DNA from 3 places in the Rhizobium sp. LjRoot30 genome. Region 1 is predicted to be linked to each of the others. Evidence: riboswitches for the same ligand, from Rfam matches in the RefSeq annotation. Region 1 holds a riboswitch; each other region holds the start of a gene.
What was found. Region 1 has a riboswitch for cobalamin ahead of cobU (bifunctional adenosylcobinamide kinase/adenosylcobinamide-phosphate guanylyltransferase). Riboswitches for the same ligand answer to the same signal wherever they lie in the genome.

Region 1 (10,379 bases):
TGCGTGAGAACCAGCGCATCCGATGTTTTGTGAGTGCGTGCGCGACACTTCTACAGGACTTCCCGAGGGAAGCATGTATTGATTGCGACGCCGACATGTTTCCTGCCGGGGCTGGCAGGAAGAGTTTCGCCTTTTGTCGGCGAATCAAGAAACGTGCCGGCGGGCTTTCGTCGCAATCGAAGATGACGGGCCGGTGCGGCCCGTCACGTTCATCGATCTGGCCGATCAGAGAGAGGCCTTGATCTTCTCGGCGACATCGGGCGCGACCCATTTCGTCCACATATCCTGATAGTCCTTCAGGAAGTGCTTGGCAGCGTCTTCGTTCGTGCCCTGGTTTTCGTCCATCCAGGCGAGAACCTTGCCGACCGTCTGGTTGTCCCACTTGCGGGTCTTGACGTAGTCCATCGCAACGCCGGCCTTTTCAGAGAAAGCCTTGGTCACGATCGTGTAGACGTCGGAGGTCGGATAGGCATTGACCTTCGGTGCAGCGCAATCCGGCACGGCCGTGCAGGCGTCCCATTCCTTCTTGTCGTGCTCGACGCCGAAGGACAGCTTGGTCATCTCGTACTTGCCGAGGATGGCCGTCGGTGCCCAGTAGTAGCCGAGCCAGCCCGTCTGCTTTGCGAAGGCGTTGGCAATCGAGCCGTCGAGACCGGCGGCAGAGCCGCTGTCGACCAGCTGGAAGCCGGCCTTTTCCGCTTCGATCGCCTTGTAGAGGTTGGCGGTCGAAACCTGGCAGTTCCAGCCCGACGGGCAGTTGATCACGGCAGCCTTGGACGGATCTTCCGGAGCCGGGAACAGTTCCGGATGCTTCAGCGCGTCCTGAACCGTCTTGATATCGGGGTGAGCATCGGCGAGGAACTTGGGAATCCACCAGCCTTCGACGCCACCATCGCTGAGCAGCGGCGCTGCCTGGATGAGGCGGCCTTCCGCAACGGCTGCGTCCAGCGCCGTGCGCACCGAGTTGACCCAGAATTCGGGCGCCATGTCCGGCTCGCCCTTTTCGTTCATCGAGGTAAAGGTCGGCATGGTATCGCCGGTGACGAGCGTCACCTTGCAGCCGTAACCGCTTTCCAGGATGATCTTGTCGACATAGGCCGCAACGCCGGCCGAGGCCCAGTTCATTTCGGCGATCGATATGTCGCCGCAATCCGCCTGAGCGGCACCAGCGAAAGCCAAAAGGCCGCCGGCGAGGAAAGTCGAAGCGATCAGCTTCTTCATGTGTTAAGACCTCCCAGTCTTAGTGTGCAGTGCCCGAAGTGGGGCGGACCGGATCACTGCGGCATCCCGGCCAGCCGATAGCGAGATTTGAGCGCGGCCCTTATGTCCGCGTGGGAGACGGACTGTCAGAACACGCACCGTTGCGTTTGTTGTTGGAGTGGCAGCGGAACTCTGTCTTTGCCACGTTTGTTGCACCGGTTAAGATTAGCCTACGGGTTCCGAAACAGAAATCAACCTCACAGCTGCGTCATCCGGCGTCGCAGCAGCTTAGCAAGCCATTGTAACAGTTCGATTTGCCCGAATTTATCGCATTTATGGCGGGGGCCTGCGCAGGAAATGCCCTGTTTTTTTCTTATGGCAGGGCTGAAATATTTTTATGGCTTGATGTCACCTGCGAAATGAGACGAAACCTGTCCAAATCGCGCCTTGGAGCAAGAAAGATTTTTTTTAGCAAAATTCGCAAAAAAAATCGAAATTCACCTTTGGTTAATCGCTTGATAACGCTCCAGTAAGAATGTCGGGCTAAAGATTGGGGCGTGGCGAGAGTTGGTCACACAGGCTCCGGATCAGGTTTTGCGTACCGGAGCAGCGCGCCTTGAGTTGAGTTCTAAGGCGGCCTTTGTATTGGCAAGCCGCGTGGAAGGATCGGTTCCACGCGGCTTTCGCGCCCAATTCGCCAACCGATCCCAAGCTCTCATGTTCGCATTCGAGGGTCTGGCTTAATCGGGCAATGCCGCCCGTACCCCATTCACAAAAAAACCACCGGGCGAAAGCGGCCGGTGGTTTTTTTGTCTTGGGAGTTCGTGAAGGGGAATTCACGAAGGGAATTCGAAGATAATCAGCCGGCGTTACGGGTGCGGATGAAGCCGAGCGTGCCGAAGCTGGTGTCCAGTTGCTGCAGGCGGTTGTCCGTGCCATAACGCGGCGCCGTGGAACCCCAGGCGATCTCGACGGAATTTTTCTTGCGGAAAATGTACAGCATGGGTTTCCTCGTTTGCCGACAGGATCGGCTGTTTGTTTCTGTTGACGCTTATATACGCCCGGACGGCCACTCATTCAATGGCTGGAGTCGTCGTGCTATGTCGCAAATCGACAAATGTTCATGTTTAAAGTTTCTAAGCTGAGCTTGAGAGGCCGATGGCGTTAAGGGATGCGGCAAAAGCATGGCTGATATGCAACAAATCAAGGGTTTTTGTCCGGTCATAGCTGGACGGAGGAGAGAGGCGTGATGCGGGCGATCATGTTGCAGGGAACGGGGTCGGATGTCGGAAAAACGGTATTGGTGGCCGCCCTGTGCCGTCTGGCCGCGAACCGTGGCCTGAAGGTCCGTCCGTTCAAGCCGCAGAACATGTCCAACAATGCCGCAGTCTCGGATGACGGCGGCGAGATCGGCCGGGCGCAATGGCTGCAGGCCTGGGCAGCGCGCGTGCCGTCTTCGGTGCACATGAACCCGGTGCTGCTCAAGCCGCAATCCGATATCGGCAGCCAGATCATCCTGCAGGGCAAGGTCTGGGGGCAGGCAAAAGGGCGCGACTACCAGCGTCTCAAGCCGCAGCTGATGGAAGCGGTGCTCGAAAGTTTCGATATCGTCGCAAGGGATGCCGATCTCGTGCTGGTCGAAGGTGCCGGTTCGCCGGCCGAGATCAACCTTCGTGCCGGCGACATCGCCAACATGGGGTTTGCGACACGCGCCGGCGTGCCCGTGGTGCTGGTAGGGGACATCGACCGGGGCGGGGTCATCGCCTCGCTTGTCGGCACGCATGCGATCCTGCCGGAAGAGGATCGGCGAATGATTGCCGGCTACATCATCAACAAGTTCCGCGGCGACGTGACGCTGTTCGACGACGGTATCCGCGCCGTGGAGGGGTTTACCGGCTGGCCGTGCTTCGGTGTCGTGCCGTGGCTGAAGGCGGCGGGTCGCCTGCCGGCGGAGGATTCGGTGGTGCTGGAAAGGCTGGCGCGTCCTGAAGGCAGGGCGCTCAAGGTTGCCGTGCCGGTTCTGCCGCGCATCGCCAATTTCGACGATCTCGATCCGCTGGCCGCCGAACCGGAGGTGGACCTCGTTTTCGTCCGCGCCGGCGAACCTCTGCCCGCGGATGCCGGATTGATCGTATTGCCCGGATCGAAGTCGACGATTTCGGACTTGCGGGATTTCAAGGCGGCCGGCTGGGATGACGATATCCGCCGCCATGTGCGGCGCGGCGGTCGCGTCATCGGTGTCTGCGGTGGTTACCAGATGCTCGGCCGGGTGGTGCGTGATCCGCTCGGAATCGAGGGCAGTGTCGTCGAAGCGGAAGGCCTTGGCCTTCTCGACGTCGAAACCGACATGGCGCCCGAGAAGACGGTGCGCAACAGCGAGGCCTGGTCCGTCGAATACGACGTGCCGCTTATGGGATACGAGATCCATCTCGGCGTGACGCGTGGCGGCGATTGCGACCGGCCTTTCATCCGCATCCAGGGCCGGCCCGACGGCGCGGTTTCGGCCGATCGCCGCGTTGCCGGCAGCTATCTGCACGGCTTGTTCGGCAGCGACGCTTTTCGCGCCCGGCTGCTTGCCGATTTCGGCATCACCAGTTCGCGGCAGGACTACCGCGCCTCCGTCGATGCGGCGCTCGACGAGGTGGCCGCCGAGCTGGAAGGCGTGCTTGATCCGGCCTGGCTGGGCAGGCTGCTTGGCGACGGGACCAGCTAATCGGCGCCGCAAGGACGGTCGCGCTTCGCTTCCGGATGTCCTGCTTCTGGGGTATGGTTTGTCGATGCTTGCGGAGAAGACCATGCGGACATTCTTTCTCGCCGCCATGTTGCTGATTTTTGGCGCTCCGGCTCACGCTTTGGGGCTCAATCCGTTCTTGCCCGTTTCCGTGACCTGTCCCGGCGAAGACAAGGTCCTGACAGTCATCTTCGCGGGGAGCAAGGATATGCGCATGCGTGTCCGGGCCGCCTTCGACCCGGGGCTGCAGGGTGTCGATGTCGAAATGACGTCCAGCAGCGGCGAATTCGTTCTTGTCGATTCGATGTCGGCGTTGCAGGCCGAAACGCCGAGCGATCGGATGAGCTATATGCTGAGAGGTTATCTTATCGCGACGCACATGCAGGCCTGCAAGGCCTCCGACGAGGCACGGCGGCTTTTCCAGAAGATGATCGAGGCGAACAAGGCCGAGGTCGGAAAGCTGTGACGCCGCTTTGCTTTCGCTGCCGGTCGTGGCGCATTCGCGTCAGCCGATGGCGATGGCCGCAATTGACTTGATGGCGCCGACTGCTTACATCGTCGCATCATTTTGCATGGTTCCCGGGTCGTGAGACGACCGGGGATGAAAAGGGAATGTGGAAGGACGGACCCAAGCCGGGCGTCCCCATCACAGCCGACCCCGCGACTGTAGAACGGTCAGGGGCATTCGTCGGGTGTCGTCCCGTCTTTCCAGATGGTGCCGCATGGTGCGGACCTGGGACAGGCAAGGGCGGCATTCGAAAAGCCACTGGCATGGCACGCGTGATCAACCGGGGTTGGACGCCTCTCAAGTCTACGAATCGTCCGCCTTTTCACGATTGCCGCCGGGAAGGCGAGAATGCCCCGCCGGCGCTCTTTGGGAGCGCCTGAGACCGCGAGCCAGGAGACCTGCCATGCTGCCGGGCATAATGCCCACCCTGGGGAAAAATCCCCGCTGCCTGCACGGAGGTTGTCATGGCTGCTGCTCCATCCGGTCCCGGCCGGTTTTTTGTTTTTTGCCGCTGCTGGTCGCCGGCGATCTGACCGATTCATGCCGTCCTTGTCTCCCCATGCAACGCTTGTGCTTGGCGGCGCCCGTTCCGGGAAATCCCGCTTTGCCGAAAAACTTGCGCGCGACAGCGGCTTCGATCGCCATTATCTCGCGACGGGCCGGGCTTTCGACGACGAGATGCAGGCGCGTATCGCCAAACACCGCGCCGATCGCGCCGATGCCGGCTGGACGACACATGAGGAGCCGCTCGACCTCGTCGGCACCTTGCTGTCAGCCGATGCGCCGGGACGCGTTATCCTTGTCGACTGCCTGACCCTCTGGGTCACCAATCTCATGATGGCGGAGCGGGATGTGGAGGCGGAGGGGCGTGCACTCGCCGCCCACCTGCCGCTCGCCAAGGCCCGGCTGATCTTCGTTTCCAACGAGGTCGGCCTCGGCATCGTTCCCGAAAACAGGATGGCGCGGGATTTTCGCGACCATGCCGGACGGCTGCACCAGTTGATGGCGGCCGAAGTGCAAGACGTTTATTTTATCGCGGCAGGCCTGCCGCTGAAGATGAAGGGTTGACCCGATGAACCAGGAAAAAATCCCCGCCACCGTCATCACCGGCTTTCTCGGCGCCGGCAAGACGACGATGATCCGCAATCTCCTGACCAATGCCGGCGGCAAGAAGATTGCGCTGATCATCAACGAATTCGGCGACCTCGGCGTCGATGGCGACGTGCTGAAGGGCTGCGGCGCGGAAAACTGCACCGAGGACGATATCATTGAGCTGACCAACGGCTGCATCTGCTGCACCGTCGCCGACGATTTCATCCCGACCATGACCAAGCTTCTGGAGCGTGAGAACCGCCCCGACCACATCGTCATCGAAACCTCCGGCCTCGCCCTGCCGCAGCCGCTGGTCGCTGCCTTCAACTGGCCGGACATCCGCACCCAGGTGACGGTCGATGGCGTGATAACGGTGGTCGACAGCGCCGCCGTTGCCGCCGGCCGTTTTGCCGACGATCACGACAAGGTCGACGCCCAGCGCGCCGAAGACGATTCGCTCGATCACGAAAGCCCGATCGAGGAACTGTTCGAGGACCAGCTGACCTGCGCCGACCTCATCGTGCTCAACAAGACCGATCTGCTCGACGCCGCCGGCATCGACAGCGTCCGCAGCGAAGTCGCCTCGCGCACGGCGCGCAAGCCGACGATGATCGAGGCGAAGAACGGTGACGTGCCCGCCGCCGTGCTGCTCGGCCTCGGCATCGGCACGGAAGCCGATATCGCCAACCGTAAGTCGCACCACGAGCTGGAGCATGAAAGCGGTGAGCCGCACGATCACGACGAGTTCGACAGCTTTGTCGTCGAGCTTGGCCCGGTGGCCGATCCGGTGGCCTTCGTCGAAAAGCTGAAGCCGGTCATCGCTGAACACGACGTGCTGCGCCTGAAGGGTTTCGTCGACGTGCCCGGCAAGCCGATGCGCCTGCAGATCCAGGCCGTCGGCAGCCGCATCGACCACTATTTCGACCGCGCCTGGACCCCCGGCGAAGACCGCGCCACTCGCCTCGTGGTCATCGGCCTGCACGACATGGACGAGGCCGCTGTGCGGGCGGCGATGGCCGGGTTGGTCTAAAAGCGCCACACATACGTACTGAAAGGTAGCGATGCACCTTCTCCTTGCCCAGAAAGGATCGATCGCGGATGGCGACGAGGCCGTCGATCTCGGCCAGTCACCCGGCGACATCCTTTTCCTGTCCGCCGCCGATACCGAGCTTGCGGCGGTTGCGGCTGCCCATGGCGATGACGGCGGGCTGCTGCAATTGCGGCTCGCCAGCCTGATGAGCCTGCGCCACCCGATGTCGGTCGATACCTATATCGAGCGCACGGCGCGGCATGCCCGGCTGATCGTCGTGCGGGCGCTGGGTGGGGCGAGCTATTTTCACTACGCGCTGGAAGCGCTGCATGCGGCCGCAAGGCGCCAGGGCGCGATGATTGCCGTGCTGCCGGGTGATTCCAAGGCGGATCCTGGGCTTGCGCCGTTTTCCAACGTCGCGCTCGATGATCTCAATAGCCTCTGGTCCTACCTGATCGAAGGCGGTGCGGAAAATTATCGCGCTTTCCTCGAATATGCCGCCGCACTTGTTTCCGGAACGCCGAAACCGGCGGCGGCGACGCCGCTGGCCAAGGCGGGTATCTGGTGGCCGGGCAGGGGCGTGGTGACGGTAGACGAATGGCAGATGCTGTCGGCATCGTTCGACGCCGGCCGATCCGGTTTGCCGGCTGAGCGGCCTGCCGGGTTGAATACGAATGATCAGGGGCAGGTGGTGCCGACTTCGGAAGCGGTTCGGGAAGAGCGCCCGGCCGTCGCCATTTCCTTCTATCGTGCCCTCGTCCAGAGCGGCGAGACAAAGCCGGTCGAGGCGATGATCGAGGCCTTGCAGAATGAAGGGCTTCGGCCCTTGCCGGTGTTTGCCTACAGCCTCAAGGATGGCGATTCGATAACGGCGATCGGCGAGGTCTTCGCGGCGGTGCAGCCTGCCGTGGTCGTCAATTCGACCGGGTTTGCAGTGTCCGCGCCGGCTGCCGAGCGAAAGCCGACCGTGCTCGAATCGACCGGCGCCGTTGTGCTCCAGGCGATCTTTTCGGCGTCGTCGCGGGAAGCTTGGGCTGCCTCGGCGCAAGGGCTGTCGGCCCGCGATCTCGGCATGAACGTGGCGCTGCCCGAGGTCGATGGCCGGGTGCTGTCGCGGGCGGTCTCTTTCAAGTCGGCGGTGCGTTTTGACGAGCGGGTTGAAACGAATATCGTCACCCACGAGCCGGATGCCGGGCGCATGGCTTTCGTCTCCCGGCTTGCCGCCAACTGGGCGCGGCTGCGCCGGCTGCCGGCGGCGGAGCGGCGTATCGCCGTCGTGCTCGCCAACTATCCGAACCGCGATGGCCGCCTCGGCAACGGTGTCGGGCTCGATACACCTGCCGGCACTGTCGAGGTGCTGAAGGCGATGCGAGGTGAAGGTTATGCCGTCGCCGACCTGCCCGCAGACGGCGATGCACTGATCCGCTACCTCATGGACGGTCCGACCAATGCGGCGCGGGATGGCCGGGTCATCCGCGAGACGCTTTCGTTGAATCAATACAAGGCGTTCTTCGCGTCGCTTCCGGTTCAGATTCAGGATGAGGTGACAGGTCGCTGGGGCGCGCCGGAGGCCGATCCGTTTTTCGACGATAGGTCTTTTGCCCTGTCGCTCGCGCGTTTTGGCAGCGTCATGGTCGGCATCCAGCCGGCGCGAGGCTATCAAATCGATCCGAAGGAAAGTTATCATTCTCCCGATCTGGTGCCGCCGCACGGATACCTCGCCTTTTATGCCTATCTGCGGCAGGTCTACGGCGCCGACGCCGTCGTCCATATGGGCAAGCATGGCAATATGGAGTGGTTGCCGGGCAAGGCGCTCGCTCTGTCGGAAAACTGCTATCCCGAAATTGTCTTCGGCCCGACGCCGCATCTCTATCCGTTCATCGTCAACGATCCCGGTGAGGGCAGCCAGGCGAAACGCCGGTCCGCCGCCGTCATCATCGGCCACCTGACGCCGCCGCTGACGCGGGCGGAGAGCTACGGGCCGCTGAAGGACCTGGAGGCGCTGGTCGACGAATATTACGAAGCCTCCGGTGTCGATCCGCGCCGCCTAAAACTGTTGCGCAAGCAGATCCTCGATCTCGTCACCGATATCGGCCTCGACCGCGATGCCGGCATCGAAAAAGGCGAGACGGAGGAGAAGGCGCTGGAAAAGCTCGACGCCTATCTCTGCGATCTCAAGGAAATGCAGATTCGCGACGGCCTGCATATTTTCGGCGTGTCGCCGTCAGGGCGGATGCTGACCGACCTGACCGTAGCGCTCGCCCGCGTGCCGCGCGGTCTTGGCGAGGGGCGCGACCAGAGCCTGCAGCGGGCGATTGCGGTCGATGCCGGGCTGACAGCCAGGGCCGGCGATGCTTCTCCCGCATTCGATCCGCTGGATTGCGACATGGCGGCCGAATGGGTCGGTGCGCGTCCCGATCTGATCGCCGGCCAGTCGGCCGATACATGGCGCTCCAGCGGCGACACGGTCGAGCGCATCGAAATCCTCGCCGGCCGGCTGGTCTCCGGCGCGCTTGCCTGCCCGGAAGACTGGACGGCGACGCGGCTGGTGCTCGATGAGATCGAGGCACGGCTGAAACCCTCGGTCGAGGCATGCGGCGCAGCCGAGGTGAGCGGCATTCTGGCCGGTCTCGCCGGCCGTTTCGTGCCGCCCGGTCCCTCCGGGGCGCCGACGCGCGGCCGTCCGGATGTGCTGCCGACCGGCCGCAATTTCTATTCCGTCGACAGCCGCGCCGTGCCGACGCCGGCGGCCTACGAACTGGGGCGCAAATCGGCGGAGCTTCTGATCCGCCGATATGTGCAGGATCACGGCGACTGGCCGCAGAGTTTCGGCCTCACCGCCTGGGGCACCTCGAACATGCGCACCGGCGGCGACGACATCGCCCAGGCCTTAGCGCTGATCGGCGTCAAACCCGTCTGGGACATGACCTCGCGCCGCGTCACCGGCTACGAAATCATTCCGCCAGCCCTTCTGAAGCGGCCGCGGGTGGATGTCACCCTGCGCATCTCCGGCTTCTTTCGCGATGCCTTTCCCGAGCAGATCGCCCTGTTCGACAAGGCAATCCGTGCCGTCGGCGGGCTGGAGGAGGATGCCTCCGACAACCCCATCGCCCGGCGCATGCAGCAGGAAACATTGCGTCTCGTGGCCAGTGGGCTCGATGAGAAGGCTGCGGCGCGCCGCGCCGGCTACCGCGTCTTCGGCTCCAAGCCGGGGGCTTACGGCGCCGGCTTGCAGGCGTTGATCGACGAAAAGGGCTGGGAAAACCGCGCTGATCTTGCCGAAGCCTATCTGGTATGGGGCAGTTACGCCTACGGCGCGGATGCGGAGGGACATGCCGAACGTGGCCTCTTCGAGGAGCGGTTGCGGTCGATCGAGGCCGTCATCCAGAACCAGGACAACCGTGAGCACGACCTGCTCGACAGCGACGACTATTACCAGTTCGAGGGCGGCCTGTTTGCAGCGGTCGAAAGGCTGTCCGGTGTCGGTCCGCGTGTCTATCACAACGATCATTCGCGCCCGGAAAAGCCGGTGATCCGTTCGCTGGAGGAAGAAATCGGTCGCGTCGTGCGGGCCCGCGCCGTCAATCCGAAATGGATCGAGGGCGTGATGCGGCATGGCTACAAGGGGGCGGCCGAGATCGCCGCCACGGTGGATTTCCTCTTCGCTTATGCCGCGACGACCGGCATGGTGTCCAACCACCATTTCGATGCCGTCTACCAGGCCTATATCGTCGACGAGCATGTGCGGCAATTTCTCGCGGAGAAAAATCCTGCCGCACTCGACGAGATCAAGGCGAAGATGCTGGAGGCGATCGATC
Region 2 (10,379 bases), on a different contig from region 1:
GCGCCTGGCTACCGTGCGCCTCCAGCGCCTCGATGGCGCCGACGGTGAGCGTCGGGCCGATGGCAAAGGCCATGGAGGCGGAGTTCCACATCTCGAAGGCCGCGACATTGAGCATGTGCGGCAGGCCCTGGCCGCCAAAAGCCTCCGGCGCCGTCAGGCTGTTCCAGCCGCCGGCGGACCAGCGACGGTAAAGATCGGCCCAGCCATCGGCCAGCTTGACCGCGCCATCAGAGAGGCGCGCGCCCTGCTTGTCGCCAATCTCGGCTAGTGGCGCCACTTCCTCGCTGGCGAAGCGGCCGGCTTCCGTCAGGATCGCCTCGACAAGATCGCCGCTCAGATCGCCGAAAGTGCCGTTCTCCAGCGCTTCGGACAGGCCGGCGACATGGTTGAGCGTGAATACGATATCCGCGACCGGTGCCCGGTACATGAGGTCTCCTCCCGACTCAAATGTGTTCGTTACCTGGAACTTAGCCGAAGGAACGGCCGCTGCACCACCGGAATTGCTGTGGCCTGCCGGACACCCGCCATCCTGCAGCCGCACCGTCGATACTGCACTGCACGATTTTGCTTGAAGCGTCTGTGTCATACGGGGCAGATAGAGGCGCTGCCGCGGCCAATTGGCCGGGACAGAGATTTCCTACGGTGTTCGAAAGCCGGCCCATGGTACTGCAAACTTCCGATATTCCCGGCCTGGTCTGGGCCTATCATTTCCAGCCCGACAACCGAAAAGCGCTGCGGATGCCGAACGAATGTTCGCGCTCGCAGCTCGAAGTCCAGGACGGTTTCGTCTGGCTGCATCTCAACCTCGCCGATGCCCGCGTCCCGGCTTTCCTGGAGACGTTTCCGGGCTTGACCGACCAGGCCCGCATGGCGCTGACGACGCATGATACGCATGCGGCCATCGCTGCCGAAGACCAGTTGCTGTTCGGCACGCTTGTCGATTTCCAGCGCGAATTCGATGCCGATACCCGCGACATCGGCTGGCAGCATTTCGCCGTTTCCGACACGTTCATCATCACCACACGGCTGCAGCCGCTGCGCAGCATCGACCGGGCGCGGGCGGCGATCGAAAAGAACGCCGGCAAATATGCCCAGCCGATCCATGTGTTCGAAACGCTGGTGGCGGAATTCCAGCGGACGCTGATATCGCTCGTTCTCGAAATGACCGAAGAACTCAATGTCATCGAGGACTTCGTCTACGACAATGCGCCGCGCGACGAACGCCGGCGGCTGGCGCCGGTGCGGCGCACCGTGGTGCGCCTGCATCGCCACCTGCGCACGGTGCTGACGCTGATGCGCCGGGCCTCGGCGGCCGACGACGAGGACATGCCGCCGGGTTTCGACGAGGTTGCCGGGCGGCTGACCAACCGGCTGGAAGCGGTCGATCACGACGTCTATGCCCTGCAGGAGAGGGCGCGGCTGCTGCACGAAGAAATCGATTCAAAACTGTCTTCGGAAACCAACCGGCACCTCTACATCCTGTCGCTGATGACCGCCTTCCTGCTGCCGCCATCGCTGGTCACCGGTTTTTTCGGCATGAACACGTCGAGCCTGCCGTTTGCCGAGGGCGTGGGCGGCACGCTTTATGCCGTCGGGTTCATCATGCTGTCGATTGCGCTCGCCTGGTGGCTGCTGCGGCGAGCGGGCATTCTCTAAAAAGCCTTTCGGCAACGAAAAACCCCGCCCGCGGCTGCGGACGGGGCTTGAAAACCTTGGCTCCGGTCTCGTCAGTTATACGGAGAGACGCAGACGCGGCGCGGGCCGTTATAGGGCTGATAGGTGTTGTCGTAAGCCCGGTAGGAGCGCCAGCGGTTTTGGCACCAGGAGACGTGATCCGACCCGACGTTGCGATAGACACGCGGCTGGCTCAACGCGCCACCAATGATGGCACCAGCGCCGAAGGCTGCCAGCGGGAACCAGTATCCGCCGTGCCGGCGATAGCCGCGACGATAATCGCGATAGCCGCGGTGACCGTTGTACCAGCCATGACGGCGATCCCAGCGACGGTCCCAATTGCGGCCATGACGCCAGCCTCGGTCGTGACGCCAGCCACGATCACCGCGCCAACCGCGATTATGGCGCCATCCGCGATTGTGACGCCATTCGTTCGGATAGACACGGGCGCCCTGCTCGGCAACATTGACCACCGGGCTCTCGGCGCGAGAAACCTGCGGCAACGGCATGGCCGACGACGGCACCATACTTGAAAAAACCACCGCCATGGATAAACCAACAGTGGCAATCCTTGCCATCCACTTGTTCATGCGTTTCGACTCCCTAGTAATTCTTGGATAATCGTTTAACGCGCCGACCGTTATTTGGTTCCGAATGGAGCTGAAACGCGCCGGCAACGGGTATTTCAAGATTAAAAATCTAAGGTTGCCGAGATTAACCCGGCATTAATTTGTCGTTCATCCCCTGTTAACCATGTTTACGACGATTGGCGCAACCGCCCTTCCCTTCACGAAACCGGGAGCGGGAGCGGGAGCGGGAGCGGGAGCGGGATGGAAGGGCGCGCGCCAAAAGATTTATGCCTCGATGACGATATCCGTCTTCGGCCGCGAGCAGCAAGCGAGGATGTACCCCTCCTCCACCTCGTCGTCGAGAAGACCGCCATTGTGGTTCATCTCGACTTCGCCGGAAAGTTTCAGCACCCGGCAGGTGCCGCAGATCCCGCCTTCGCAGGCCGCCGGGATGCGCACGCCACCGGCGCGCGATGCCTGCAGGATGGTCTGGCCGGGCTTGCAGGGAATGTCCTTGCCGGCCAGCGCAAAACCAATTGTCGCGGCACGCTCGCCACCCTCGGCGACATCGACGACCATCGGCTCGGCAATCGCCGGCTGGAAGCTTTCCTGGTGGAAGCGGCCCATGTCGAAACCGGCCTTTTCCAGCGTGGCGCGGACGGCCGCCATGAACGGCTCGGGACCGCAGCAGAACACCGTGCGGTCCAGGAAGTCCGGAGCCAGCGACGCGATCTTGGCGAGATCCACCCGCCCGCGGAACCCGGCCCAGCCGTCGCGCGGACGCGCCGTCTCGACGATATAGGCCAGCGAAAGTTTTGGCATCACATGCGTCAGCCCATCGAGTTCGCGGCGGAACATGATGTCGTCGGGTGAACGGGCGCAATGCAGGAAAGCGATATCGCTGTCCGGGGCACGATCGCTCATGTCACGGGTCATCGACACCATCGGCGTCACCCCCGAACCGGCGGAGATGAACAGGTATTTCGGGCCGCTGTGACGGGCATAGGAGAAATCGCCGAGTGGCCCGTAAGCACGCAGGCGCATGCCCGGCCGGAGATTTTCGAACATCCAGCGGGTGCCGACCGATCCCTTCTGCGCCTTGACCGTAACGGCAATCGAGAACGGCCGTGAAGGGCTGGAGGACAGCGTATAGGTGCGCATCAGCGGCTCGTCGCCGGCCGGCAGTTCCAGCGTGACGAACTGGCCGGCATTGTAGCGGAACCAGTTGGCCTTGTCGGAGCGGAAGGTGAAGGTCATGACATCGGGGGCCTCTTCGGCAACCGCGACGCATTCGAGTTGATGCTGCCGGTCGTTCCAAGGCTGCATCTCGTCCAGGTGGCGCACGGAGACGTTCATGTTCATCTTATGCCACCGCCGAAAGCTTGTTCTTGTCGCCCTGCAGGCGTTGAAGCATGAAATTGGTGTACCACTCGACGAACTGCATCACGCCGCCTTCATGAAGTTCCGAATAGGGGCCGGGTTCATAGGCCGGGGAGCGGATGCCAAAGGCATTTTCCTCGACGATCGATCGGTCCTGGTCATTGGTCATGTTCCAGACATGCGTCAGGTCTTCGAGATCGTAGTCGACGCCCTCAACCGCATCCTTGTGCACCAGCCAGGTGGTGGTGACGGCTGTCTCTTCCGGGCCGATAGGGATGACGCGGAAGGATAGCGCATGATCGCCCAGCATGTGGTTCCAGGTGGTCGGGTAATGGAACAGCAGCATTGTGCCGATCATGTTGATGGGCACATCCGGCGACAGCGGACGGCGGACGGCATTCTGGCCGCTCATCGTGTAGCTCTCGACGCCTTCGATCAGCGGCATGCGGGCCACGCGGAACTGGCCGTCGGCAGAGATCTTGAACTCGCTCGGCAGGCCGACGGCCTCGCAGCGCTCCCAGTGGGCGGCGATGACCGGATCGTCCTTGGCGCCCTGGACGCCGGTTGCCGTCGGCGCTTCCGGGTAGGTGCGGCAAAGCTCCGGGTGGTTGGCGGCGCAATGATAGCATTCGCGGTTGTTTTCCCAGACGAGCTTCCAGTTGCCCTTTTCGATGATGGTGGTGCGATGGGCGACCTTGGCCTCGGCAAGGCGATGCGGCAGCATGTAGGGCTCGATCGCAGCACGCACCGGCGCAAAATCCGGCGCTTCGTTGGCGAGGCAGATGAAGACGTAACCGCCGACACTCTGGCAATGCACCGTCTTCATGCCGAAATCGGCCTTGTCGAAGCCGTCCGCCATCTGGCGGGCGAAGGCCAGCGAGCCGTCCAGCTCGTAGGTCCAGTTGTGATAGGGACAGACCAGCTTGGCGGAAGAACCCCGCTCGGCGGTGCAGACCCGGTGGCCGCGATGGCGGCAGGTGTTGTGGAAGGCGCGGATGGCCTTGTCGCGACCGCGCACGACGACGACGGGATAGTCGCCGATCTGGACGGTGAAATAACTGCCGGGCTTGGCGACTTCGCAATCATGGCCGACGAACAGCCAGTCGCGATACCAGATCATCTCCATGTCGAGCTTGAAATAATCCTGGTCGATGTAGAAGGGCTGCTCGAGGCTGAAGCCTTCGCGGCGGTTCTTCAATTGCCGGTAGACGGTGCTGCGGAGATCCATGGCGTTTTCCTTGCCTGAATTCGACCGCAAGGGAAAACAGGGACGCAGCGCCACGCCAGCTCGAAAACTGGTGGTTCCTGCCCCCCGACCGCCCTCCGCGATCAGTTTCTATCACTGGCACGAGGCTGGTTTCCGGGCTCCGGAGCCGTCCTATCGGACGCAGCATGACGCCTTCCCGGGCTCCTCCCAGTGGCCGTTGCCATGCCTTCACTCCGCCACCGTTGCGGGGGCAGCGCCGGATTTCGACCGGCTTCCCAATTCTCCGTCGCGGATGAGCACGACGGCACCTTGAGCACACCATCATTAAAGCATCCGCGCGCCATGTCGCATGGTCGCAAAACGACATCGGCTTCGACAATGACGACACGATTGCGACGGAGGAAATTGCCTTCAGCATACGGCTATTTTTTAGGCAATTACAATGTCTTATGGCCAGAATAAATCTGGGTTCCGCACCGGATCGTCGCAAATGAAACAATATGCATTGCACCGATGGAAAGCATAACCGACGCAAGTTTCGCGAAACCACCATGCTCTAGACATGAGAACCTGATCTTAACCTAGGCTGCGTTAGCCTTTCACAACGCAGACCTTGTCACGAACAAAGAGTGCCGGCATGTCCAAGCTCCGTTATTTCGATGCAAGCGGGCAGAAGAAGCCCAATGTTCCGGCTCTCGAAACCCTCCATTCCGATTTTCTGCGCACCGGCCGGATCATTCGGCACAAGGACAACTGGGTTCCCGAAGAGCGGCGTTATCTTTCCTACCAGGAAGTCGCCGAGCGCACCGGGCGGCGGTTGGAAGTCGCTGGTCAGCAGGCGCACGACCGGCTCAACAGCTTCCATCGCTCCATTCAGCTGCCCAAGATGATCTTTCATCGCACGCTCGAAGATCGCCCGCATCTCGGTTACTGTCACGTCACGGCCTCGAAGACCCGCTTTGCGGAATTCGACGAGGTGAAGTGGGCCTTCTACATTGCCAACTTCATGGCCGATATCGGCGAAGACGAGAAGATGATCTCCAACCTGCGCCGTCGCGGCTCGCGCATGTATTTCGCCGTCGCCATGCAGCCGGACGACGAGAAGAAGAAGCTGACCATCGACCGCAAGATCCGCGGCAACGGCGTCATCTTCCGCACCAACGATCCGAAGGTGGCGCTGAAGAACGTGCTGCTGCTCGGCGCCCGCAACGAAAAGCTGCGCGACGTCATCCGCTCGCTCTGAGGCAATTCCGCGATCGCGACAAAGACCATTTGATCCTGAACGGTCCAGGGGTTAAAGCAGGACGCAGACAGAACCTCTGCTGCCTTCCTCCTTTCGCCCGCAGCCGCGCCCGGACCACCATGGCCAGATTGATCCATATCGAAACCGACCGGCAGGAAGCCCTTCGCGCCGCCGTCGATGTCCTCAACGACGGCATGCCGATCGGACTGCCGACGGAAACCGTCTACGGACTGGCCGCCGACGCCACCAATCCCACCGCCATCACCCGCATCTACGAAACCAAGGGCCGGCCGCGCTTCAACCCGCTGATCTGCCATATGGCCGATCTTGCCATGGCCGAGCGGCATGTCGTCTTCGATCCGCTGTCGCGGCGGCTGGCGGAAAAATTCTGGCCGGGACCGCTGACGCTAATCCTTCCGCGCCGCGCCGAAAGCGCCATCCACGCGCTGGCGACCGCCGGTCTCGATACGGTCGGCATCCGTTCGCCCAAGGGATTTGCCGGCGATGTCATCCGTGCCTTCGGCCGGCCGCTGGCCGCCCCCAGCGCCAACACCTCCGGACAGATCAGCCCGACCAGCGCTGCGCATGTCGCCGCCGACCTCGGTGGAAAAATTCCATTGATCCTCGACGGTGGTGCAGCAACGGTCGGGGTCGAATCCACCATCCTCAAGGTCGAGGGCGACGATGTGCGGTTGTTGCGACCGGGCGGGCTGAGCGCCGCCGAGATCGAAGCCTTGATCGGCCGGCCGCTGATCCGGTCTGCCGCAGGCGCCACCATCGAAGCGCCGGGTATGCTCGCCTCTCATTATGCGCCCGGCGCGGCGGTGCGACTGGATGCCGTTTCCGTCAGTGCCGGCGAGGCGCTGGTGCGGTTCGGCGGCGTCGAGGTCGAGGGGCTGGAACGGGCGCGCATCGTGCTCGACCTCAGCCCCGACGGCGATCTTGCCGAGGCTGCCGCCAACCTGTTCGACTATATGAAAAAGGCCGATGCCACCGGCGCCGGCATGATCGCCTTCACAGCCATTCCGGAAGCAGGCCTCGGCGAAGCGATCAACGACCGGCTGCGCCGCGCCGCCGCGCCGCGGGAATAGAGCATTTACGTCAAGGCGCGCAGAGGTCTTGCGCGCGGAACTGCTTGAAAACAAAAGGATAGGGAAACTTCGCGGTGCGATGAAAAGCGGAGATGCCCGGATGGAGGAAATGATGTCCACGACCACGCCGCTGTCCCCTGCCCTGCTTGACCGCTTCGCAGCGATCATCGGCGAGGCCAACGTCCTGCGCGACCCCGCCGAGATCGCACCGCGGCTCGTGGAGAACCGTGGACTCTATCGTGGCGCATCACCGATGGTGCTCAAGCCGGGTTCGACGGCCGAGGTGGCGGCGATCCTCAAACTTGCCAGCGAAACCCAAACCCCGATCGTGCCGCAAACCGGCAATACCGGGCTTGTCGGCGGCCAGACGCCACGCGAGACCGGTGGCGACCTTCTCCTGTCGCTGGAGCGGATGAACCGTATCCGGGAGGTCGATCCCGTTGCCAATGTCATGGTCGTCGATGCCGGCTGCATCCTCGCCGACGTACAGCGGGCGGCGGACAATGCCGGCCGGCTGTTTCCGCTCTCGCTCGGTTCCGAGGGTTCCTGCCGCATCGGCGGTAACCTGTCGACCAATGCCGGCGGTACGGCGGTTCTCGCCTACGGCAACATGCGCCAGCTTTGCCTCGGCCTCGAAGTGGTGCTGCCGACCGGCGAGATCTGGGACGGGCTGCGGCGCCTGAAGAAGGACAATACCGGCTACGACCTGCGCGACCTGTTCATCGGCGCCGAGGGCACGCTTGGCGTCATCACCGGCGCGGTACTGAAGATGTTTCCCCAGCCGCTCGGCCGCCAGGTGGCGCTGGCGGGTCTGGCCTCGCCCGATGCCGCACTTGCGCTGTTCCAGGAGGCTTCCAACCGCTGCGGCACGGCGCTGACCGGCTTCGAACTGATGCCTCGCCTCGGCGTGGAATTCACCACACGCCACATTCCGGGCGTCCGCGATCCGCTGGCCTCGCCGCACGACTGGTATGCGCTCATCGACATCTCCACTTCCGATTCCGCCGAGACTGCCGAGCGCATGATGCAGGCGCTCTTGGAGCACGGTTTCGAGGAAGGGCTGGTTGAGGATGCGGTCGTGGCCGCCTCGGTTGCGCAGCAGGCGGCGCTGTGGCACATGCGGGAAAGCATGTCGGATGCGCAGAAGCCAGAAGGCGGCTCGATCAAGCACGACGTCTCGGTGCCTGTCTCGAAGATACCCGTTTTCATGGAAGAAGCCCGGCAGGCGGTGCTCGCGGCCATTCCCGGCGCCCGCATCTGCGCCTTCGGCCATCTTGGCGACGGCAACATCCATTACAACATCTCGCAGCCGGTCGGTGCCGACAAGCAGGCGTTTATCGCCCGCTGGCGGGAGATCAACCACATCGTCCACGGCATCGTGCTGTCCTACGGCGGATCGATTTCCGCCGAACACGGTATCGGCCAGCTGAAACGCGACGAACTGGCCGCTATCCGCACCGGCATCGAACTCGACCTGATGCGGCGCATCAAGCACAGCTTCGACCCCGCCGGCATCATGAACCCCGGCAAGGTGATCGCGGCGGGCTGACCATGCCGCTCAAAGCCGCGCGGCGCCTCTGCAATGGTGACGAAAAGACAAGACCGAAACGCAGGCAGCAAGGCTGAAACCTCAACTGCCTGCGTTTCGGCGCTTCTTTCGCGTTATCCCTTGCAGCTTATCCCTGTCGAAGCTGGGCGATGGCCATCAGCGTATCGCCACTGATCGTCGCGCTGCCATCGCCAAGGAGAATCGAGAGTGACGGCGAATTGGTGATGCCGTTCTCGAGGTCATAGAGAATGGTGAAGCGCCTGACGAGCTTCTCCAGAGCCTCCGGGTCCTTGAGCTCGGAGAGATCGAGATTCTTTTCGACGATCTTCGCCTGCGCGTCGATGTCCATGTTGCTGAGTTCGGTCGGCAGGCTGAACATGGTGCGAAAGACTTCGAGAAGCGCTGTATCGCCGAGAATGTCATAGGCGGAGGTGATCGAGCCCGCCATGCGCTGGAAATAGAGCGCCAGGCGGACGCCGGCGTTTTCCGCGCCCTGCTCCGTTTCGAGAATCTGGTTCAGATAACGGTTGGCCGTTTCGAGCATTTCGCCACGCTGCTGGATACCGTCCTGCGCCGACTGTACACGGTTGCCGGCGGCATCGAAGTTGAACGAGGCGACCACCTCGGCAAAGCGCCAGTCGTCCAGTCCGTTGACGTAACTCTTGGGATCGTCGAGATCCGACTCGAACATCTTCTTGAGATCTTGGTCCGTGACCTTCGTTGGGTCTAGACCTTTGGCGAAAAGCACGACATCCAGGATCTTGCGATCCGCCAGCAATTCCTTGACGTTATCGATCTTGCCGATGTTGTCCGTGTAGTATTGCGCCTCTTCCTCCGCCTTCTTGCGGACCGCATCGACCTCGCTATCGTCGACGAAACGGGTTTTGAGGATGATGTAGTCCTTGGCGTTCTGCGTGACGACGGCAGAAGACTGCGCCGTCAGCGGCTCGACGATCAGGCCCTTGGCATCGAAGTTGAATGCCTTGGCGAGCTTGACGTAGCGCTCGTCCTTCAGCTGATAGACGTAGCTTTTGGGATCGTTGAGATCGCTTTTCAGCACGTTCTTGATCGTCAGCACCGAAACCTTGTCCGGATTGAGCCCGACGGCCTTCAGCGCGAATTGATAGACGCTGGCGCTTTTGACAAACTCGTCGACGGTGGTGATCGCCTCGATGTTGTTCTTGTACTGGGTGATCGCCTTTTCGTCCGCCGCATCGTCCTTGTCGTTGTAGCCCGACATGTAGCGGTTCTTGATTTGCATCGCCTGATCGGACGTCTGCGCCGACACGCCGGCATCGAGGCTGCCGTCCTGATTGAAGTTGAAAGCCTCCATCAGCGCCTTGTAGACTTCCTTGTTGGCGCCCGCCATGTTGACATAACTGGAGGGATTGTCCGGATCGCGGTCGCTGGTCAGGATATTCTCGATGGTCGACGGCATGACCGCGGCCGATGTCAGGCCGAACGCCGTCTTGATGTAGCTGTAGATGCGTTCGTCGTACGGATCGGCGAACAGGTCGTCAACGCTCGTCGCCGCGGCAACCTTCTGCTCGAAATATGCCTGGTTGAGCAAGGCGGCCGACGATGTCGTGCGCGAATTGGACAGGATGTACTGCTCGTTGACCAGCTTCTTCATCTCGTCCGACTGGGCCTTTTCCCCTACCGGAAG
Region 3 (10,379 bases), on a different contig from region 1:
GGCGCTGATCTCGGCGCCGGAGCGGTCGGAAGGCAACCAGCGGCGCTACGGCAAGGCCGATCTCGAACGGCTCGCCTTCATCCGCCATGCCCGCGACCTTGGCCTGTCGATCGACGAAATCCGCGAACTCATCCGCCTGAGCCACCACCCCGAGCAGGCCTGTGACGGCGCCGACCGGATCGCCGCCAGCCATCTGGCGTCCGTGCGCCAGCGCATCGCCCGGCTGCAGAAGCTGGAACAGGAACTGGAACGCATCGTCTCCCATTGCGAAGGGCATACGATCGGCGATTGTTACGTCATCCGCGCCCTTTCCGACCACGGTCTTTGCGAGGGCGATCATCCGCCGGCCTGATGCCGGCAGGGGAGAAAAGAAGGCGGCTTGACAAGTGCGGCGATTCGAGGAATCTTCTCCGCCATGATCACGATCTCGCACCACGTATGCTCGTATTTTTGGCTGTTCCGATAGGAGCGGCTGATTGATCATGTCAAACAAGCCGCCACCAGGGCGGCTTTTGTTTTTCTAGGGAAACGGCGTCCTGGCGGTCAAACCGCAAGAAAGAAGGAAGCCATGACCGAAGATATAGATCTCACCATCCCGCGACCGGCGGTCGTCACCATCCGCGCCGCCAAGCCGCGCGACCTGCCCGCACTCAACGAGATGATCACCCTGCTTGCCGCCCATCACGGCGACGCGGCACAGATCACCCCGGAATGCCTGGAGCGCGACCTGTTCGGCCCGCTGCCGTGGATTCACGCGCTGGTGGCCGAGGCCGCCGGCGAACTGATCGGTTACGCCATCCTCGTGCCGCTTTACAGGGCGCAGGAAGGCAAGCGCGGCATGGACCTGCACCATCTCTTCGTCCGCAACGGCCATCGCGGCCACGGCATCGGCGAACACCTCGTCTCCCGCGCCCGCGACCACGCCAGGAATGCCGGCTGCGACTATCTTTCGGTGGCGGCGGCGACCGGCAATTTTGTCGCCCACCGCTTCTACGAACACATGGATTTCAAGCCGCAGCCGGTGACCGGCATGCGCTTCCTGCAGGCGATCGCCTGAACCCAGCGTTTACGGAGGAAAGACCATGACGAAACTGGCGATTGCGCTGACGGACCGTTATGCGGATTGGGAGGTGGCGTTGCTGATGGCCGAGGGGCGCTCCTCCTTCGGCCTCACCTTTACCGTCGCCTCGCCGGGCGCCCAACCGGTCACCTCGATGGGTGGCATCCGCGTGATGCCCGAGCACGCCGTGGAGCGGCTTGATCCGCAGGCCCATGCCGGCCTGATCGTCTGCGGCGGCGAAATCTGGCAGACGGACGAGGCACCCGATCTCGGCGCGACCATCCGCGCCTTTGCGCAAGCCGGCAAGCTGGTGGCCGGCATCTGCGCCGGCACGCTGGCGCTTGCCCGGGCCGGCGTGCTGAACGAGGTTGCCCATACCAGCAACGAAGCCGCTCTCCTCGCCAACAGCCCGGCCTATCGCGGCCAAGCCTTTTACCGTGACCAGCCGGCCGCCGTCAGCGACCGCATGATCATCACGGCCCCAGGCACGGCGCCGATCAGTTTTACCGCCGAAATTTTACGCGCACTCGGGCACGGCAGCCAGGATATGGAGGATTATCTGGCGCTGTTCGGCCGGGAGCACGCTGCGAACTGATCGATGTTCGCCATGATCGGCGTGGCGAAACAATTTCAGGAAGACGGACCGGCGAGAGCGCGGCGAATATCGCGGCTGTTCAGATGGAAATTGCGGCCGGGTTGAATGGTCTGGGCGGCGATCTTCTGCCGGGCGGCAGCGGCGAAATTTTTCGCATGCGCCGAAAAATAGGCGAGACAATCGTCGCTTTCCGGCATGCGCCCGACAAGGCTGCGAAAGGCGAGCCGGTGGATCATGCAGACGCCGCCATGACCGGCAGCGGTGAATTGCAGGGCATCGATATCGCCCCGCCAGGTGGCAACCGGAGCATCGCAAAAATGCTCCGGCGCATTGCTGTCAGGCAATTCCGGGTGCAGGGTCGCCGGGCGGCCTTGCTGGAATTGCCCTGCCGTCAAGCCGAAGCCTCGAAGCGCCGGTAGAGGCTACCGCCGATGGAGCCGAGCAGCGCCCAGAAGATAAAGCTCGAAACCACGGCGGCGACGATGAAGCGATGTTCCAGAACGGCCGGCGCCAGCGCCGTTTCGCCCTCGGGCATCGCCGGTGCGCCGATGATATGCGGCGCGGCGATCAGCACGATCCCCAGCACGGCAGCCCAGGGCTTGCGCTGGAAGGCGATCAGGGCAAGGCCGGCGGCGGTGGCAGCGACCGTGCCGATCCACCAGACCTGGCGGTCGAACAGCGGCGCGGCCGGCGTTCCCGGCAGTTCCGGCGGCAGGCCGAGCATCGGCGCCAGCATGACGGCGGCAAAACCGCCGAGACCCCAGAGCAGGCCCTCGCGCCAATCGACCGTCTTCGACCGCAGGCTGAAGAGGCCGGTGAGCACCAGCGCATAACCGATGGCCGTCAGGATGTTGGCAGCCGTCGTATAGAGGAAGCGTTCGGCACCGTCGGCCGGTCCCCAGGCTTCTTCCTCAGCCGGAGCGGCCTCGGTGGTTGCCGGCGTTGCAGCAGCCGTTTCCTGGCCGGTCGTCGGTGTGGCCGCTTCATGATTATGGGCAGGTGCCGCGTTCTCGTAGGTTTCGGCCTGGAGAATGAGCGGCGTGGTGCCGAAATGCTGGACGGCGCTGACGGCGACGCCGACGATCAGCCCGGTCAGGACCGAGGTAAAGACAATGGATCGGAAAACCGACATGATGAAACCATGACCTCAGTGGCAGGGGAATGCATTGGCGTGGCGCGTGTCGTGTGCCGCGTTGTGGACGATCTCGACATGCGAGAAACCGACGAAGCCGACGACGAACAGGCCAAGGCAGATGGCCATGGCCGACTGGACGACCGTGCCGGCCTTGGCGCCGGAAGCTGCAATCGTGGTGGAAGCGTTTTGCTGAACAGACATGTATCGACCCTCTCCGATATCGTGCGCCGCTGAAAAGCCATGCCCGACCGACGACGCGCGGCCAGGGCGAACCGATGTCGATCCTATCGTGAAGGGGCAGGAAAGCTGAAGCCATATGCGGCAGCGACCCTTCCGGCGACGCCATCCACACCATCAACTCCAATTTCCAGGACACCCCGCCCGGTTCGGATCTCCATGATGGCAGGTCTCCTGGCTCGCAGGTCTTTGTCCTGAACCTCGCCTTCCCGGTGTCCTCACCAGTGGCTTTTTCGATCCACGACTCGCCGCGTACAGTTGCGGGGGCAGCCACGCTTCAGGCCCCCTTTGGGTCGTCCCTAGCGCATTCCCTTTTCATCCCCGAGGCTTAGCCTCAAGGGAACCATCAAGAGCAACAACTATCGCCGCCAAGGAACGGTGTGTCAATATGGATGCAGTGGTGATCTAAGCGACGGCATGCAGATAGGTACGCCACCGGGCAAACTCACCGCGAAGGAACAGCCTTGAGATAAGCAGCAATCGCCTCGCGGTCCTCCGCCGGCAGGCGCGCCATATTCTTCTGCACCTCGACCATCGAGCCGCCGACCGAATCGAAATCCGGGGTGAAGCCGGTTTCGAGATAGGTGGCGATATCGGCCTCGCTCCATTCGCCGATGCTCTTCGAGCCGGGCGTGATGTTGGGTATGCGCCCCTCGCCTTCCGGATTGGGCGCGCCGGCGAGCCATTGGTCGGGCACGAAACCGCCCATCGGATCGCGCGGCGTGTGGCATTCGCCGCAATGCCCCGGCCCCTCGACCAGATATTGCCCGCGCTTCACCTTGTCGTCGGTGGACGCCAGTGTCACGCGCGGCCCGTCGGTGAAATAGAGGAACTTCCAGCCGCCGAGCGACAAGCGAATGTTGAACGGAAAAGGCAGGTCATGCGGCGGCGCGACATTGGTGCTTTTCGGCAGGGTGCGGATGTAGCCGAAGAGGTCGTTGATGTCCTTCGCCGTCATGCGGGCATAGGAGCCGTAGGGAAAGGACGGGTAGAGATGTTCGCCGTTGCGGCCGACACCGCGGGTCATGGCATTGCCGAACTGCGCCAGCGTCCAGCCGCCGATGCCCGCCGTTTCGTCCGGCGAGATATTCGGCACGTGGAAGGTGCCGAAGGGGCTGGCGAGCGGCAGCCCACCGGACAGTACCAGCTGCGCTTCGCCCTCCGCACCCTTGGCCGCATGACAGCTGACGCAGCCGCCGGCCCAGAAGATTCGTTCGCCGTTGGCGAGGTCGGGATCGCCCAATCCGGCCCAGTGCTCGTCCGGCTGCGGCGACGGGGCGGTGACGAAGTAAAACGCCACGGCGCCGATCACGCCCAGGCCGATCAGACAGAGCAGGATGCGGATCAGTCTGGCGAACATGGCGTTTCCTCCTTGTCTTGAGCGAACTTGTCACGAATGGAAATCGCGCCGCCCCTCTCGGGCGACGCGTGCGCGGTGCATCTCCGGCGGAACGGGTTCGCCGGAGATGCACCGTTTCTTTTGCTACCCGGCGCCGAAGCGGGCGCGGTCTATCGCCAGGAATTATTCCTTGATGCGATAGACCTGATGACAGCCGCCGCAATTGGCGCCGAGCGTCTTGAGCGCCGCGCCGACACCGGCGGCATCGGCCGGCAACTGCGCCAGAACCGCATCGGCATCGGCCGACAGTTTCAGCGACTTCGCCTTGAAGTCGTCAAAGGTCTCCCAGATCTTCGGGCTTGCAGCCTTGTCGCCGGTTTCCGAACCCGGCGGGAACTGGTCCGGGAAGGCCTTGGCGTTTTCGGAAATGGTCGACAGCGCCGTCTTGATCGCTTCGGCATCGTAGGGCTTCTCGCCCTTGGCGATGGCGGCGAGTGCGCCGGTGGCGCCGCCGACCTTCTTCATGATGGCTTCGCGATCCTCGTGGGTGCCGACGGCAAAAGCCGAACTTAACCCGAGCGTGGCAAGAATGGCCGCGGTGGCGATCAGTCTCAATTTCATCTGTCTTCTCCCGTGCTGCCGGCCTGAATGGCCATTCGCGTCTAGCGATTGGTATGATTACAGGAAATAGCACCGATTGGAGTAACAAAAGAGTGATTTTTTTCTTCACCGTCCGTCATCATCCGGTCACCACCACGGACATTGCTTTCCAAGCCATGTTAAAAATATGATTTTTACTTTCAACTTTTTCTTTTGCACTGCACGTCAACCGCCGCTCAAGCGAAATGGCCGCCGATACTCTGCCAGAGCATGACGACGGCAACGACGACAAGCAGCAGACCGGCGCCGCGCCCGACAAGGATTGTCGCGGCCGGATTGGCGATCAGCGCATCGCGGCTCTTGCCGGCAGCCAGCGCCACGGCACCGTAGACGAGAAGCTGCATCAGCGCCGTCATCACCCCCATCACCAGCGCCTGCTGCCAGACCGGGCCGTATTCCGGCCGGACGAACTGCGGATAGACGGCGAGCACGAACATATAGGCCTTGGGATTGATCAGGCAGGTGAGCGCGCCCTGGCGGAAGGCGGTGCGCAGCGAGCGGCTGTCGCTGCGGCCGACGGCATCGACGGTGATCGAGCTGCGCATCAGCGTATAACCGATCCAGATCATGTAGGCGGCGCCGGCGACCAGCATCGGCACGAAAAGCCACGGCAGCCAGCGGGCGATCAAGCCGGCGCCGAGCGCGCCGTAGAGCGTATGCACCGCACCGCCCGCCATGATGCCGCCAGTCGCCGCAAAACCGGCACTGCGGCCGTTGGTCAGCGCATTGGCCATGACGAACAGCATGTCCAACCCGGGCACGATGATGATGCCGAAGAGCAGAACGAGGAAAAGCCAGAGGTTATCGACGTAATCCATGTCAGGAAGTGTCCATCCGTTGGCGCGAGGATTTTTCATCGCGCTTGTTTTTCAATTGCTTGGATGGCTCTATACGCAAGGGCAACTGACAGGGCTGTGTCAGTTGTGATGGATTGGCAGACAAGGAAACGCCGATGCGCAAGGCATCCCGCCTCTTCGAGATCATCCAGATCCTGCGGCTGGCGAAAAAGCCGGTAACGGCGGCGGAGATCGGTGCGGCGCTGGAGGTGACGCCGCGCTCGATCTACCGCGACATCGCAGCACTGCAGGCGATGCGAGTGCCGATCGAGGGCGGGCGCGGCATCGGCTACATCCTGCGCCCCGGCTTCGACCTGCCGCCGCTGATGTTTTCGATCGAGGAGATGGAGGCCATCGTTCTGTCGCTGGCGCTGCTGGAACGCACCGCCGACCAGGCGCTGAAACAGGCGGCCAAGGGCGTCAACGCCAAGATCGCCGCCGCCGTGCCCGGCCCGCTGCGGCAGGTGCTCGACCGCAACGCCCTGCATGCCTGGGGCTCGGTCGCACCAGCCCCCGACGGGATCGATCTCGGCCTCGTCAGGCACGCGATCCGCGACGAACGCAAATTGCTGCTCGACTACCGCGACGAACTGGGCAACGCCACCGAACGTAAAATCCGGCCACTGGCGCTGATCTATTATTCGGCCACCGCCGTCATCGTCGCGTGGTGCGAACTGCGCCGCGCCATCCGCAATTTCCGCGCCGACCGCGTGGAAGAATGTGCAGCACTCGACGAGTTTTTCCTTGGCGAAGGCAACAGTTTGCGTGAATTGTGGACGAGCAACTGGTCGGCGCGCCCCTCATCCTAACCTTCGAGCCATCTGCCCCCTGACGGCAGGGCTTTCGCATATGACGCGACATCGCCCCTTTCCCCTTCTCCCCCGCGGGGAGAAGGTGGCCCGAAGGGTCGGATGAGGGGGAGCCAGATAGACAGGTCGCGCCGTGTAGCACCCCCTCATCCCGCTGCCGCGACCTTCTCCCCAAGGGGAGAAGGGGCAGGCGGCACCCTTTCATTCCATCTGCGATAGCCCTGCCCCCGCGGAAGAGACAGGGGACCGGATCAGACCGGAACAGGCAACGGCAGCGTACGGCTTTCCTCGCGGCCGAAACCGCGGATCTCCAGCCGGTCCTCATAAACGTCGACGATGGCAAAGGTGTTTTCGTCGGGCGTATCGACCATGCCCTTGAAGGTGACGAAGGCGCAGCCGCCGTGCTCGCCGAAATTGCCGGCGTGGTTGTGGCCGCAGAAATAGGCCGGAACGTTGTCGTAGGCTTCGATCAGTTCCAGAACGCGGGCAAAATCCCAGAGATTGTGCTCGTTCGGCGGATAGACCGGGTAGTGATTGAGGATGATCACCGTTTCGCCGGCCGCCTTGGCCGCGCGCAAAGTCACTTCCAGCCAGGCGAACTGCGTGTCGCTCAGCGCGCCGTTCCACGTCTGGGCGTTGGCGGCGCCTTCTGCCTTCAGCACCGCGAGATGGCTGGCGGCCAGCGCCCGGTGGGCATCGCCTTCGCCCGGCGCAAACAGGCTGACCTCGTTGCCGTTCAGCGCAATGAAGCGGAAGCTGCCGACCTTGAAATCGTAATAGCTGTCCTCCAACCCGAGCCGACCGACGACGGATTCAAGGCGCTCTGCCGAGACTGAAAAATCGTGGTTGCCGAGCAGCAAGCGGCTTGGCGCCTTCAGCCTGTCGTAGACAGGCAGGATATCGTCAAAACTCCGGAAGGAGCGGTCGATGATGTCGCCGAGTGTGACGACGAAGGCCAGCTCCTCGCCGTTGAAGACGTCGATTGCCGCCGACAGTTTTTCGAGACTGTTGGCATAGTAGCGGTTCATGCCGACATGCGGGGGAATGGCGGCATATTGCGGGTCGGCAAGGACGCCGAAGCGAAAAAGAGGCTGATCTGTCAGGGTCATCCGGCGTGCTTAGGGTTGTTGATTAACACGATTGTGACAGAAGAACCCCGCAAACGAAACACCCGGCGCTCTTTCGAACGCCGGGTGCTGCAAGCGGGATGCTGACACCAGATTACTTGGCGGCAGCTTCGTACATTTCCAGGACGTAGTCCCAGTTGATCAGGCTGTCGACGAAGGCTTCGAGGTACTTCGGACGCGCGTTGCGGTAGTCGATGTAATAGGAATGTTCCCAGACGTCGACGCCGAGGATCGGCGAGCCGCCGTGAACCAGCGGGTTTTCGCCGTTCGGGGTCTTGGAAATTTCGAGCTTGCCGTTCTTGACGGAAACCCAGGCCCAGCCGGAGCCGAACTGGGTCGTGCCGGCAGCAACGAAGTCAGCCTTGAACTTGTCGTAACCGCCGAGGTCGGAATTGAAGGCAGCTTCCAGCTTGCCCGGCAGCTTGTTGCCGCCGCCGTCCTTCTTCATCCACTTCCAGAAATGGATGTGGTTGTAGTGCTGGGCAGCATTGTTGAACAGGCCGGCATGGGTGCCGAAGGACTTCTTCACGACCTCTTCGAGGGAGAGATCGGCAAGACCGGCTTCCGCGGCGAGCTTGTTGCCGTTGTCGACGTAAGCCTTGTGGTGCTTGTCGTGGTGATATTCGAGCGTCTCCTTCGACATGAAGGGGGCAAGAGCTTCGTAGTCATACGGCAGCGGCGGAAGTTCGAAAGCCATGGTTTAATCTCCCTTATTGGCAGAGGCCTAACTGAGGTCAGTCGTGCGGGAACATAGGAGCGGATGGGGCACGTGGCAACCGGAGAAATGCCAAAAATCAACACCGTCAAGGAAAATTCAACTCCCCGGCACGCTGGCCAGAATCGCAGAAAAACCGCATTGCTGGGCGATCCGCAACGCCCCGTTCCGGCCCTCCGGCCAAGGACATGACGAAGGACGCCCCTGATGAAAACCGCTCTTGCCCTTACCCTTTTCATGGCTGCCGCAGCCGGTGCCGCCCATGCCTCGTCGGACGATGCCTGGGCCGAACTCGCAGCCGATGTGAAAGCCAAGTGCATCGAGGCCGCCAAGGCATCGTTCAAGACCGGCAAGGTGGCAGTCGATCCCTTCGGCAGCGAAAGCTTTGGCCTTGCGGTGGTGAGCGGTGAGCTGAAATCGACCAAGGGCCAGCAGGCCGCCGTCATCTGCGTCTACGACAAGAAGACGAAGAAGGTCGAGATCGGCAGCGAACTCGGCAGCGACGTCATCAAGGTGACGGTGCCGAAGAAGAAGTGAGGCGCGTCCGGCAGGGGCCGGCGCGCCCCTGCCGGCTTATTCCTCGTTGCCGGAGCGGCCGTAGGCCCAGTCCATGTAGAGGTCGAGCGCCTTGCGGGTGATCGGGCCTTCCTGATAGCTGCGGCTGTCGATCTGGGTTACCGGCGCGACCTTGGAATAGTTGCCGGTCATGAACACTTCGTCGGCGCCGAGGAAATCGTCGACCGTCAACGTCGCCTCGTGCACCTCGAAACCGGCCTGCTTCAACAGGCCGATGATGCGGGCGCGGGTGATGCCGGCGAGGAAGGTGTAGTTGATCGCCGGCGTGTAGACGGCGCCGTCCTTGACCATGAAGACGTTGGAGGTGGCGGTTTCGGCGACGTTGCCGTTCATGTCGCGCACCAGCGCATTGTCGAAGCCGCGACCGACGGCTTCCGTCAACATGCGGCCATTGTTGGGGTAGAGGCTGCCGGTCTTGGCCGTCGTCATGGCGCTTTCCGGCGTCGGGCGGCGGAAGGGCGAGACGGTGAGGCGGCTGGGCTTGGCGGTGTTCATCGGCGCTTCGAACAGGCACAAGGCGAAGCGGGTGGACTCCGGATCGGGGGCGACGACGCCGTAGCGGCCATGCTCGGCCCAATACATCGGCTTGATGTAGATCGCCGTCTTGCCGTCGAACTTCGAAATGCCTTCCCAGGCGAGTTTTTCGATCTCTTCCGCCGTCTTGACCGGGTTCATGCCCATGGCCACCGCCGAGCGGTTGATGCGCTGGCAATGCAGGTCGAGGTCGGGCGCGATGCCATCGAACCAGCGGCCGCCGTCAAACACCGTCGAGCCCAGCCACATGGCATGCGAGGTCGGCCCGATCAGCGGCGGATTGCCGGCGAGCCATTCGCCATCGACATAAGTCCAGGTGGGTGTGGGGGCAGCGGTGTTGACGGGCATGATGCTCTCCTTTGTTCTTGTTTGTTATCAACGCCCGCCGGTCAGCCCGGTCAAGCCAAAAAAGCCGCGCGCCGACACTTGGCAACAAACTGTCCGAAAATCGTCGACGCTTGCAGGAATTTTGCGTGAAAACAAACGCTTGCCGAATAGGTGCATCACAAATATTCATGGATGCGAGCCTTTTGGCGATGCTTGCGCCATGCCATCATCCGGCGCAGAAAAAGAGGATTGCCCGATGAAAGCCATGTATTTCGAACGCTTCGGCGAAACGCCCGAGATCCGCACCCTGCCCGACCCGACGCCTGCCGAGGGCGGCGTCGTCATCAAGGTGGAAGCGACGGGGCTGTGCCGCAGCGACTGGCACGGCTGGATCGGCCATGATGCCGACATCGTGCTGCCGCACGTGCC

Region 2: linked by a shared signal. The riboswitch ahead of ACSQ3I_RS21450 (aromatic ring-hydroxylating oxygenase subunit alpha) and the one ahead of cobU (bifunctional adenosylcobinamide kinase/adenosylcobinamide-phosphate guanylyltransferase) in region 1 are both predicted to bind cobalamin.
Region 3: linked by a shared signal. The riboswitch ahead of ACSQ3I_RS23435 (CbtB domain-containing protein) and the one ahead of cobU (bifunctional adenosylcobinamide kinase/adenosylcobinamide-phosphate guanylyltransferase) in region 1 are both predicted to bind cobalamin.

The regions. Positions count from the first base shown of each region.
Region 1 is NZ_CAXUSG020000007.1:126,322-136,700, reverse strand. Features, by position in the region: gene ACSQ3I_RS15790 (glycine betaine ABC transporter substrate-binding protein) at 226-1,221, opposite strand; gene ACSQ3I_RS15785 (hypothetical protein) at 2,060-2,203, opposite strand; gene ACSQ3I_RS15780 (cobyric acid synthase) at 2,447-3,913, shown strand; gene ACSQ3I_RS15775 (hypothetical protein) at 3,996-4,397, shown strand; cobalamin riboswitch at 4,488-4,859, shown strand; gene cobU (bifunctional adenosylcobinamide kinase/adenosylcobinamide-phosphate guanylyltransferase) at 4,980-5,507, shown strand; gene cobW (cobalamin biosynthesis protein CobW) at 5,512-6,561, shown strand; gene cobN (cobaltochelatase subunit CobN) at 6,593-10,379, shown strand, end outside.
Region 2 is NZ_CAXUSG020000012.1:61,661-72,039, reverse strand. Features, by position in the region: gene ACSQ3I_RS21470 (acyl-CoA dehydrogenase) at 1-427, opposite strand, end outside; gene ACSQ3I_RS21465 (transporter) at 661-1,656, shown strand; gene ACSQ3I_RS21460 (BA14K family protein) at 1,728-2,264, opposite strand; gene ACSQ3I_RS21455 (2Fe-2S iron-sulfur cluster-binding protein) at 2,529-3,605, opposite strand; gene ACSQ3I_RS21450 (aromatic ring-hydroxylating oxygenase subunit alpha) at 3,607-4,851, opposite strand; cobalamin riboswitch at 4,958-5,157, opposite strand; gene ACSQ3I_RS21445 (DUF6656 family protein) at 5,468-6,073, shown strand; gene ACSQ3I_RS21440 (L-threonylcarbamoyladenylate synthase) at 6,193-7,164, shown strand; gene ACSQ3I_RS21435 (FAD-binding oxidoreductase) at 7,277-8,713, shown strand; gene ACSQ3I_RS21430 (DUF1217 domain-containing protein) at 8,841-10,379, opposite strand, start outside.
Region 3 is NZ_CAXUSG020000015.1:29,105-39,483, forward strand. Features, by position in the region: gene ACSQ3I_RS23410 (MerR family transcriptional regulator) at 1-352, shown strand, start outside; gene ACSQ3I_RS23415 (N-acetyltransferase family protein) at 569-1,057, shown strand; gene ACSQ3I_RS23420 (type 1 glutamine amidotransferase family protein) at 1,083-1,655, shown strand; gene ACSQ3I_RS23425 (hypothetical protein) at 1,691-2,050, opposite strand; gene ACSQ3I_RS23430 (CbtA family protein) at 2,047-2,787, opposite strand; gene ACSQ3I_RS23435 (CbtB domain-containing protein) at 2,803-2,991, opposite strand; cobalamin riboswitch at 3,175-3,390, opposite strand; gene ACSQ3I_RS23440 (c-type cytochrome) at 3,473-4,387, opposite strand; gene ACSQ3I_RS23445 (c-type cytochrome) at 4,550-4,987, opposite strand; gene ACSQ3I_RS23450 (LysE family translocator) at 5,203-5,844, opposite strand; gene ACSQ3I_RS23455 (helix-turn-helix transcriptional regulator) at 5,979-6,671, shown strand; gene ACSQ3I_RS23460 (metallophosphoesterase) at 6,923-7,780, opposite strand; gene ACSQ3I_RS23465 (superoxide dismutase) at 7,893-8,495, opposite strand; gene ACSQ3I_RS23470 (hypothetical protein) at 8,721-9,050, shown strand; gene ACSQ3I_RS23475 (branched-chain amino acid aminotransferase) at 9,087-9,971, opposite strand; gene ACSQ3I_RS23480 (zinc-dependent alcohol dehydrogenase family protein) at 10,207-10,379, shown strand, end outside.